3 regions of the Cytobacillus sp. FSL K6-0129 genome follow, and region 1 is predicted to be linked to each of the others. Evidence: a T-box and tRNA genes for the amino acid it is inferred to sense, from the RefSeq annotation. Region 1 holds a T-box; the other regions hold tRNA genes.
The links. A T-box is a leader RNA that pairs with one kind of tRNA and senses whether it is charged. The one in region 1 lies ahead of proS (proline--tRNA ligase), so its partner is inferred to be a tRNA-Pro.

Region 1 (3,246 bases):
GGTCTTGGTGCAGATGTAACAATCATTGATTTAAGCCCTGAAAGACTTCGTCAACTTGATGATATTTTCGGTAATAGCATTCAAACATTAATGTCTAATCCATTAAATATTGCTGAATCTGTAAAAGAAGCTGACCTTGTAATTGGTGCTGTACTCATTCCAGGAGCAAAAGCGCCAAAATTAGTAACAGAAGAAATGATTCAAACGATGAAACCTGGTGCAGTCGTTATCGACGTTGCGGTTGACCAAGGTGGTATTCTTGAAACGGTTGATCATGTAACTACACATGATGATCCAACATATATTAAACATGGTGTTGTGCATTATGCTGTGGCAAACATGCCAGGTGCCGTGCCAAGAACATCAACAATCGCATTAACGAATGTAACAATTCCTTATGCATTACAAATAGCGACTAAAGGTGCACATCTAGCTGTTGAACAAAACCCAGCATTGAAATTAGGGGTAAACGTAGTAAATGGGCATGTAACGTATGAAGCAGTCGCAAGGGACTTAGGTTATGATTATGTTCAAGTCGATGCAGCATTCGCAAATGAAGAAATAACAAACTAATGATACTTTCTCCTACCTCTTAATAGGGGTAGGTTTTTTTACTTTTTGGATGATATATTAGACGATGTATGAATTTGTAGGAGTATTTCAGTTGATACTAAATCATGTTGAACGCGATTTTCTTATAGCCTTCATTTAGTATTCTTTGCTATGATGGTTAACGTATCTTCAGGAGCCCTTACCATTCAAGGATTTAATAGGGCTGTATTTTTCTAGTTACACATATAGGGGATAATCGAATTCCTTCAAAATATTAAAATAGAAAAATGGATTGTATTCTTTGTACGGAAAGGTTTATCTTTTCACATTCTGTTATTGATCATCTTATTTTTTTGCCTCTTCTTGTGTACCAATTAGTCTAGTAATAGAAAAAAGGTCACTTGAGAGGGCTAAAAAGAGAAGTAAAAAGCCATTAGACCAAGAGCCTTCAATCAAAATTTGACATTTTTCATTAAACTCTATATAATCTTCAAAAAATAGTTAATCGTTGATGAGGAATAGTAAGTTTTCATCATTATTTTCAGAGAAGGTATCCGTTTGTGCTGTAAGATATCTATTAATGAAAAGCTGAACCTGCCCTCTGAGTACATATTCTTTAGAATATGCGGTTTACTTGTTGAACCGTTATCAATAAGAGTGCAAAGCTTTGCTTTGAAATAGGGTGGTACCACCAGTCATTGGGTCCCTATTTGAAAGCAGGGCTTTTTTGTGTCTTTGAAAGAATAAAAATTAAAAATGAGGTGTCAATATGGGTAAGCAGTTTGTGAAAGAAATAACATCAATGAATGAAGATTTTCCACAATGGTATACAGATGTCGTAAAGAAAGCTGATTTAGTCGATTATTCGAGTGTGAGAGGTTCAATGATTATTCGTCCATATGGTTACGCCCTTTGGGAGAACATTAAATCAGTACTTGATCAAAAGATAAAAGAAACTGGGCATGAAAATGTTTATATGCCTCTATTTATACCTGAGAGCCTTCTTCAGAAAGAAAAAGATCATATTGAAGGATTTGCCCCAGAAGTCGCTTGGGTAACTCATGGTGGGGAAGATGAGCTTGCTGAGAGACTTTGTGTGCGCCCGACATCAGAAGTACTATTCGGAGAACATTATAAAAATATTATTCACTCTTATCGTGATTTACCAAAGCTTTATAATCAATGGTCAAATGTTGTTCGATGGGAGAAAACAACAAGACCATTTTTACGAACGTTGGAGTTTTTATGGCAAGAGGGCCATACTTGTCATGCGACGGATGAAGAAGCGTTAGAAGAAACAGTAAAGATGCTAGAAGTCTATGCAGATATTTGTGAAAATCTTTTAGCTATCCCTGTTGTTAAAGGCAAGAAAACGGAAAAAGAAAAGTTTGCTGGCGCTAAATTAACTTATACAATTGAAAGTTTAATGCATGATGGTAAAGCGCTACAATCAGGGACATCTCATCATTTAGGAGATGGCTTTGCAAAGGCATTTGGGATTCAATTTACCGACCAAGATGGAAAAGAGCAGTATGTGCAGCAAACTTCTTGGGGATTCACAACCAGAATTATCGGTGCGATGATTATGGTCCACGGTGATGACAGAGGTTTAGTAATTCCGCCAAAGGTTGCCCCAAAGCAGGTAATGATTGTTCCTATTGCGCAACATAAGGGTGGCGTATTAGATTTTGCCTATGATTTAAAAGAAAGACTAAGTAAAGTAGCGCGCGTAGATATTGATGCAAGTGATAAAAAGCCAGGTTGGAAATTTAATGAATATGAAATGAAGGGTGTGCCCATTCGCTTAGAAGTAGGTCCTAAAGATATTGAAAAGGGCCAAGTCGTACTTGCAAGAAGAGATACAGGGGAGAAAATGGTCACTCCATTAGAAAATCTAGAAGAAACAATTGTTCAACTCTTAGAAAAGGTTCAAACTTCACTTTATCATAAGGCAAAAGAACATCGCAACGAACATACGTATGAAGCATATACTTATGAAGAGTTTAAGCAGATATTTAATGAAAAACAAGGATTCGTCAAAGCGATGTGGTGTGGCAATCAAGCATGCGAAGAGAAAATAAAAGAAGACACAAGTGTGACTTCCCGATGTATGCCATTTGATGAAACGGCGATTGCTAAAGCGTGTGTTTGCTGTAAAGAAGAAGCACAGCATCTTGTCTATTGGGCTAAAGCTTATTAAGAAAAAAATTTTATTGACCCATATCTTTTTTTCACTTATAGCCGTTTAAGTAATAGAAAGTGTGAAGGGGTGAAGGAAACAATGCAGAAGGAGCAGATGGTAAGCCGGTCAGCAACGTTAGATTTGATTGCGAAAAAGTATTATCGAGACTTAGTAAGCTATTGCACCTTTCTTTGCCAAAATGAGTGGGATGGAGAGGACATAGCGCAAGAAACCATCTTGAAGGCAATGAAGTATAACGAGGCTAAATTAACACGAGCTTTGTTAAAGAAAATTGCTTATCATCAATGGATCGATGTGGTTAGAAAAAAGAAAAAAGAGCAATTAACAGAAAATCATGTTGATATCGAAACAAGAAATCATCATTTGACAGAAACAATTGAATTATTATTAGAGAAATTAACTGTGCAACAGGCGCTAGCTTTTTCATTAAAAGAAGCGTTTTTATTTAAGAATAGTGAAATTGCAGAGATGTTAAATATGAAAGAAGCCTC
Region 2 (3,246 bases), 1.4 Mb from region 1:
GGACTACCAGGGTATCTAATCCTGTTTGCTCCCCACGCTTTCGCGCCTCAGCGTCAGTTACAGACCAGAAAGTCGCCTTCGCCACTGGTGTTCCTCCAAATCTCTACGCATTTCACCGCTACACTTGGAATTCCACTTTCCTCTTCTGCACTCAAGTTCCCCAGTTTCCAATGACCCTCCACGGTTGAGCCGTGGGCTTTCACATCAGACTTAAGGAACCGCCTGCGCGCGCTTTACGCCCAATAATTCCGGACAACGCTTGCCACCTACGTATTACCGCGGCTGCTGGCACGTAGTTAGCCGTGGCTTTCTGGTTAGGTACCGTCAAGGTACCGGCAGTTACTCCGATACTTGTTCTTCCCTAACAACAGAGTTTTACGATCCGAAAACCTTCATCACTCACGCGGCGTTGCTCCGTCAGACTTTCGTCCATTGCGGAAGATTCCCTACTGCTGCCTCCCGTAGGAGTCTGGGCCGTGTCTCAGTCCCAGTGTGGCCGATCACCCTCTCAGGTCGGCTACGCATCGTCGCCTTGGTGAGCCGTTACCTCACCAACTAGCTAATGCGCCGCGGGCCCATCTGTAAGTGATAGCAGAACCATCTTTCAATCTAATTATATGTATAAATAGATATTATCCGGTATTAGCCCCGGTTTCCCGGAGTTATCCCAGTCTTACAGGCAGGTTGCCCACGTGTTACTCACCCGTCCGCCGCTAATCTTTGGGAGCAAGCTCCCTCAGATTCGCTCGACTTGCATGTATTAGGCACGCCGCCAGCGTTCGTCCTGAGCCAGGATCAAACTCTCCAATAAAGTGTTTGATTAGCTCATTTGCACCTATGGTGCTTTGTTGCTGATAAATCAGCTTTTTTTAGAATTACGCTTGACGTTTTACGTTCGTTCAGTTTTCAAAGAACAATCTTTTCGGTAATGGAGCGGGTGAAGGGAATCGAACCCTCATCATCAGCTTGGAAGGCTGAGGTTTTACCACTAAACTACACCCGCATTTAATTAATTTGTTGGTTTTGCATGGTCGGGAAGACAGGATTCGAACCTGCGACCCCTTGGTCCCAAACCAAGTGCTCTACCAAGCTGAGCTACTTCCCGTAAGTATATGGCGCGCCCGAGAGGAGTCGAACCCCTAACCTTTTGATCCGTAGTCAAACGCTCTATCCAATTGAGCTACGGGCGCCTTGAAGCAACTCTATTATAATATCACACTAATTTTAATGAGTCAAGTATTTTTTTAAATCTTTTTGGTGCGGCCGAGAGGACTTGAACCTCCACGGGTTATTCACCCACTAGGCCCTCAACCTAGCGCGTCTGCCATTCCGCCACGACCGCATAAATTGTTTAAGATGAGCCATGAAGGACTCGAACCTTCGACCCTCTGATTAAAAGTCAGATGCTCTACCAACTGAGCTAATGGCTCATAAAAATGGCTGGGCTAGCAGGGATCGAACCTGCGAATGACGGAATCAAAATCCGTTGCCTTACCGCTTGGCTATAGCCCATTATTAAGATATGGCGGTCCGGACGGGACTCGAACCCGCGACCTCCTGCGTGACAGGCAGGCATTCTAACCAACTGAACTACCGGACCTAACCTTTAAAAAGATGACCCCTACGGGATTCGAACCCGTGTTACCGCCGTGAAAGGGCGGTGTCTTAACCGCTTGACCAAGGGGCCATAACATAAAAAAAGAAAAACAAATATGTATATAAGAATGGCGGAGAAGGAGGGATTTGAACCCTCGCGCCAGTTGCCCGACCTACACCCTTAGCAGGGGCGCCTCTTCAGCCACTTGAGTACTTCTCCAAAATGGCTCCGCAGGTAGGATTCGAACCTACGACCGTTCGGTTAACAGCCGAATGCTCTACCACTGAGCTACTGCGGAATATGTTAAAAGAGAATATGTAGTCAACAAGCACTGCCTTATCGACTCTTTAAATTATAATTACCACCATGTGAAAAGTCAAGCATGAATTTCAATTATTTTTATCAGTAGATATTAACACTAATTTGCCCATACATTGGCCACATCTATACTTGTTTGTGTTTATTCGACGTTTCCTTCTATAGAGTTGATTGCACTGGTTGCATTTATACATAATGTAAGAAACTTTCTGAGGTAAAGACGAACAATGCCTTGGTGCACCTACTTTAGCCATTAGCCTCCGAAAATCACTATCTCGATGTTGATAGCCTGCCCCAGCCAAATGCAGATGGTAATGACATAGTTCATGTTTAATAATACCAACTAATTCTTCCATTCCTAGATGCTGATAATATGTAGGATTAATTTCAATGCGATGATCAGTCAGCATATATCGTCCTCCGGTTGTTCTTAATCTACTATTGAATTTCGCTGTATGACGAAAAGGAAGATCGAACCACCTCAAAGATACTTCTTCAACTAACCTTTGTAATTCCTTATCACTCATTTCTTCACTCCTTTCAAGGATAAAATTAGCACGTGACAACCTATAAGCGCATACAATTGATATACATTAGCATAGCATAAAGGACCGTGGAAAGTGAGAGAAAGGAGGCTATTCCATGCCTGTTTGGTTACAGAACCAAATGAAACGTGCTTTCTTAGAGAAGGACCGTTATCAAATCAAATTATTGAATCAATGCTGGTACTTTTATAGAAAGAAGCATTGTTCTGGTACGTAGAAAACTCCTTCTCAAACCCACAATGATATACATAAAAAGCCGTTGGAAAAATCCCACGGCTTTTTATGCTTATTTATTGACCTTGTTGGAGCATGGTTAACGCCACTCTGCCTTTTTGTTGATCAACCGAATCGACCCATACAGTCACAACATCACCAACAGATACGACATCTAACGGATGTTTCACAAACCGATTACTTAGCTTTGAGATATGGACTAAACCATCTTGCTTCACGCCAATATCTACAAAAGCTCCGAAATCAACTACATTTCGGACGGTCCCTTGAAGTTCCATCCCTTCCTTCAAATCATCCAGCTTTAATACTTCTTTCTTTAATAGCGGAGCAGGTAATTCATCCCTAGGGTCTCGACCAGGTTTCATTAATGCATCAATTATATCCTTGAGCGTTAATTCACCAATATTTAATTCTTCTGCTGTTTCTTTTATAGATAACTGGCTTAACGCTTCTATTAATTGTGCAGAGCCTAAATGGTTAGAATTCATCTTTAACATTTTAAGCAATTTACTTACTTCCCCATAGGTTTCAGGGTGAATCGATGTTCTGTCT
Region 3 (3,246 bases), 120 kb from region 1:
GCGGTACGCGAGCTGGGTTCAGAACGTCGTGAGACAGTTCGGTCCCTATCCGTCGTGGGCGCAGGAAATTTGAGAGGAGCTGTCCTTAGTACGAGAGGACCGGGATGGACGCACCGCTGGTGTACCAGTTGTCTTGCCAAAGGCATCGCTGGGTAGCTATGTGCGGAAGGGATAAGTGCTGAAAGCATCTAAGCATGAAGCCCCCCTCGAGATGAGATTTCCCATAGCGCAAGCTAGTAAGATCCCTGAAAGATGATCAGGTTGATAGGTTAGAGGTGGAAGTGTGGCGACACATGCAGCTGACTAATACTAATCGATCGAGGACTTAACCAAAAACGAAAAGCGAAAGCGCCTTGCACAGGTGCGACAAGCATAAGACAGATTTGACAGGAGGTTGTTCTTTAACCTCATGACAAATTTGACTTATGACCTCGAGCACCTAGGCGCTGTAGCTGGACAATACGAAATGCGGGCGGCTCCAAGCCGCCGCAGCTAGACAGCACTACGTAAGTAGTCGCATCAGCAACGCATAGGCGATTACTCATAAATATCTTCTTCAACATTACCTAGTTTTGAGGGAACGATTCCCTTACAATTTCATAGTCCGGTGGCGATAGCGAGAAGGTCACACCCGTTCCCATACCGAACACGGAAGTTAAGCTTCTCAGCGCCGATGGTAGTTAGGGGCTGTCCCCTTGTGAGAGTAGGACGCTGCCGGGCAAACTACCCCAATTTTTGGGGTTATTTTTTGGCCCCTTGGTCAAGCGGTTAAGACACCGCCCTTTCACGGCGGTAACACGGGTTCGAATCCCGTAGGGGTCACCATTTTGGAGGATTAGCTCAGCTGGGAGAGCATCTGCCTTACAAGCAGAGGGTCGGCGGTTCGATCCCGTCATCCTCCACCATTTTTGTGTTTATTTGCCGGCCTAGCTCAATTGGTAGAGCAACTGACTTGTAATCAGTAGGTTGGGGGTTCAAGTCCTCTGGCCGGCACCACTCGTCCTTTGTACGAGCCATTAGCTCAGTTGGTAGAGCATCTGACTTTTAATCAGAGGGTCGAAGGTTCGAGTCCTTCATGGCTCACCATTTATATTTGCGGGTGTGGCGGAATTGGCAGACGCACCAGACTTAGGATCTGGCGCCGCAAGGCGTGGGGGTTCGACTCCCTTCACCCGCATTAGTATTTTATAATGAATATTTGCGGAAGTAGTTCAGTGGTAGAACATCACCTTGCCAAGGTGAGGGTCGCGGGTTCGAATCCCGTCTTCCGCTCCATATGCGCCCGTAGCTCAATTGGATAGAGCGTTTGACTACGGATCAAAAGGTTAGGGGTTCGACTCCTCTCGGGCGCGTTTTGTATCGGGAAGTAGCTCAGCTTGGTAGAGCACTTGGTTTGGGACCAAGGGGTCGCAGGTTCGAATCCTGTCTTCCCGACCACTAGATATACATATATATTTTTAGGGGCCTTAGCTCAGCTGGGAGAGCGCCTGCTTTGCACGCAGGAGGTCAGCGGTTCGATCCCGCTAGGCTCCACCAATTAATTTTATACAAAATATTCTATGGCGGTGTAGCTCAGCTGGCTAGAGCGTACGGTTCATACCCGTGAGGTCGGGGGTTCGATCCCCTCCGCCGCTATTGCTTTTTTATTAATGGAGGAATACCCAAGTCTGGCTGAAGGGATCGGTCTTGAAAACCGACAGGGGTGTTAAAGCCCGCGGGGGTTCGAATCCCTCTTCCTCCGCCATTAATATTTATTATCGCGGGGTGGAGCAGTCCGGTAGCTCGTCGGGCTCATAACCCGAAGGTCGCAGGTTCAAATCCTGCCCCCGCAATCTGGTCCGGTAGTTCAGTTGGTTAGAATGCCTGCCTGTCACGCAGGAGGTCGCGGGTTCGAGTCCCGTCCGGACCGCCATTTACATATTTATTATTTTGGCTCAGTAGCTCAGTCGGTAGAGCAAAGGACTGAAAATCCTTGTGTCGGCGGTTCGATTCCGTCCTGAGCCACCATTTAGTCTTTTTTGGAGGGGTAGCGAAGTGGCTAAACGCGGCGGACTGTAAATCCGCTCCTTCGGGTTCGGCAGTTCGAATCTGCCCCCCTCCACCATCTAGGGGTATAGTTTAATGGTAAAACGAAGGTCTCCAAAACCTTTGATGTGGGTTCGATTCCTACTACCCCTGCCAATTATGGCGGTTGTGGCGAAGTGGTTAACGCATCGGATTGTGGTTCCGACATTCGTGGGTTCGATTCCCATCAGCCGCCCCATTTTTAAACATTTTATTGGGCTATAGCCAAGTGGTAAGGCAACGGATTTTGATTCCGTCATTCGTAGGTTCGAACCCTACTAGCCCAGTTATGGCAGCATAGCCAAGTGGTAAGGCAGAGGTCTGCAAAACCTTTATCCCCGGTTCAAATCCGGGTGTTGCCTTTATGCCGGTGTGGCGGAATTGGCAGACGCGCACGACTCAAAATCGTGTTCCTTCGGGAGTGTCGGTTCGACCCCGACCACCGGTATGTTGAAGTTCTTAAATGCGGGTGTAGTTTAGTGGTAAAACCTCAGCCTTCCAAGCTGATGATGAGGGTTCGATTCCCTTCACCCGCTTAAATAGGGGCCTATAGCTCAGCTGGTTAGAGCGCACGCCTGATAAGCGTGAGGTCGATGGTTCGAGTCCATTTAGGCCCACCATTTATATTATTCCGCAGTAGCTCAGTGGTAGAGCATTCGGCTGTTAACCGAACGGTCGTAGGTTCGAATCCTACCTGCGGAGCCATACATATTTTAGTTTGCGCCTTTAGCTCAGCTGGATAGAGCAACAGCCTTCTAAGCTGTGGGTCAGAGGTTCGAATCCTCTAAGGCGCGTCAAAGCTCTTAAATCTTCTATAAGGTTTATGAGCTTTTTTTGTATGATTAATTTTAAATTAAGCTTCTAGGCATCTAGTTGAAAGCTTTGTAGATAAGTACAAAAAAAAAGCTTCCATGAATGGAAGCTAAAAAGGGGGATTTACACTTGTAATAGAAGTTTCTCCAAATAAATCTTTTTTTATACCTATATTTTCTTTATTTTACATATTTCTCTCATTAACAAATTATTTCACTTTTCTAACACATATTATTAGTAATATAGATGAGAAAGATTAGATGTTTAAGAAAGAGGGGCTTTTTATGAAGAAGTGGATATCAACCTTTTCTGTAATTATGATTATTTTTCTTGCTGCTTGTGGAAATGCAGAGAATGATGCAAACTCTA

Region 2: it encodes a tRNA-Pro, which carries the amino acid that the T-box ahead of proS (proline--tRNA ligase) is inferred to sense. The anticodon was not compared.
Region 3: it encodes a tRNA-Pro, which carries the amino acid that the T-box ahead of proS (proline--tRNA ligase) is inferred to sense. The anticodon was not compared.

Annotation. Positions count from the first base shown of each region.
Region 1 covers NZ_JBBOXM010000001.1:2,127,082-2,130,327, reverse strand. Annotated here, with positions in the region: gene ald (alanine dehydrogenase) at 1-573, shown strand, start outside; T-box leader at 1,052-1,263, shown strand; gene proS (proline--tRNA ligase) at 1,322-2,752, shown strand; gene MHI57_RS10545 (sigma-70 family RNA polymerase sigma factor) at 2,834-3,246, shown strand, end outside.
Region 2 covers NZ_JBBOXM010000001.1:3,521,262-3,524,507, reverse strand. Annotated here, with positions in the region: rRNA gene MHI57_RS17800 (16S ribosomal RNA) at 1-811, opposite strand, end outside; tRNA gene MHI57_RS17795 (tRNA-Gly) at 930-1,003, opposite strand; tRNA gene MHI57_RS17790 (tRNA-Pro) at 1,029-1,105, opposite strand; tRNA gene MHI57_RS17785 (tRNA-Arg) at 1,114-1,190, opposite strand; tRNA gene MHI57_RS17780 (tRNA-Leu) at 1,256-1,342, opposite strand; tRNA gene MHI57_RS17775 (tRNA-Lys) at 1,358-1,430, opposite strand; tRNA gene MHI57_RS17770 (tRNA-Gln) at 1,438-1,512, opposite strand; tRNA gene MHI57_RS17765 (tRNA-Asp) at 1,524-1,600, opposite strand; tRNA gene MHI57_RS17760 (tRNA-Glu) at 1,616-1,687, opposite strand; tRNA gene MHI57_RS17755 (tRNA-Ser) at 1,726-1,816, opposite strand; tRNA gene MHI57_RS17750 (tRNA-Asn) at 1,821-1,895, opposite strand; gene MHI57_RS17745 (SprT family protein) at 1,987-2,442, opposite strand; gene cmpA (cortex morphogenetic protein CmpA) at 2,558-2,677, shown strand; gene MHI57_RS17735 (Tex family protein) at 2,751-3,246, opposite strand, start outside.
Region 3 covers NZ_JBBOXM010000001.1:2,242,715-2,245,960, reverse strand. Annotated here, with positions in the region: rRNA gene MHI57_RS11305 (23S ribosomal RNA) at 1-333, shown strand, start outside; rRNA gene rrf (5S ribosomal RNA) at 604-720, shown strand; tRNA gene MHI57_RS11295 (tRNA-Glu) at 751-825, shown strand; tRNA gene MHI57_RS11290 (tRNA-Val) at 830-905, shown strand; tRNA gene MHI57_RS11285 (tRNA-Thr) at 921-996, shown strand; tRNA gene MHI57_RS11280 (tRNA-Lys) at 1,011-1,086, shown strand; tRNA gene MHI57_RS11275 (tRNA-Leu) at 1,096-1,177, shown strand; tRNA gene MHI57_RS11270 (tRNA-Gly) at 1,201-1,275, shown strand; tRNA gene MHI57_RS11265 (tRNA-Arg) at 1,279-1,352, shown strand; tRNA gene MHI57_RS11260 (tRNA-Pro) at 1,361-1,437, shown strand; tRNA gene MHI57_RS11255 (tRNA-Ala) at 1,461-1,536, shown strand; tRNA gene MHI57_RS11250 (tRNA-Met) at 1,562-1,635, shown strand; tRNA gene MHI57_RS11245 (tRNA-Ser) at 1,652-1,744, shown strand; tRNA gene MHI57_RS11240 (tRNA-Met) at 1,759-1,832, shown strand; tRNA gene MHI57_RS11235 (tRNA-Asp) at 1,836-1,912, shown strand; tRNA gene MHI57_RS11230 (tRNA-Phe) at 1,932-2,007, shown strand; tRNA gene MHI57_RS11225 (tRNA-Tyr) at 2,021-2,104, shown strand; tRNA gene MHI57_RS11220 (tRNA-Trp) at 2,108-2,181, shown strand; tRNA gene MHI57_RS11215 (tRNA-His) at 2,188-2,263, shown strand; tRNA gene MHI57_RS11210 (tRNA-Gln) at 2,280-2,351, shown strand; tRNA gene MHI57_RS11205 (tRNA-Cys) at 2,356-2,426, shown strand; tRNA gene MHI57_RS11200 (tRNA-Leu) at 2,431-2,512, shown strand; tRNA gene MHI57_RS11195 (tRNA-Gly) at 2,530-2,600, shown strand; tRNA gene MHI57_RS11190 (tRNA-Ile) at 2,608-2,684, shown strand; tRNA gene MHI57_RS11185 (tRNA-Asn) at 2,695-2,769, shown strand; tRNA gene MHI57_RS11180 (tRNA-Arg) at 2,785-2,858, shown strand; gene MHI57_RS11175 (FixH family protein) at 3,162-3,246, shown strand, end outside.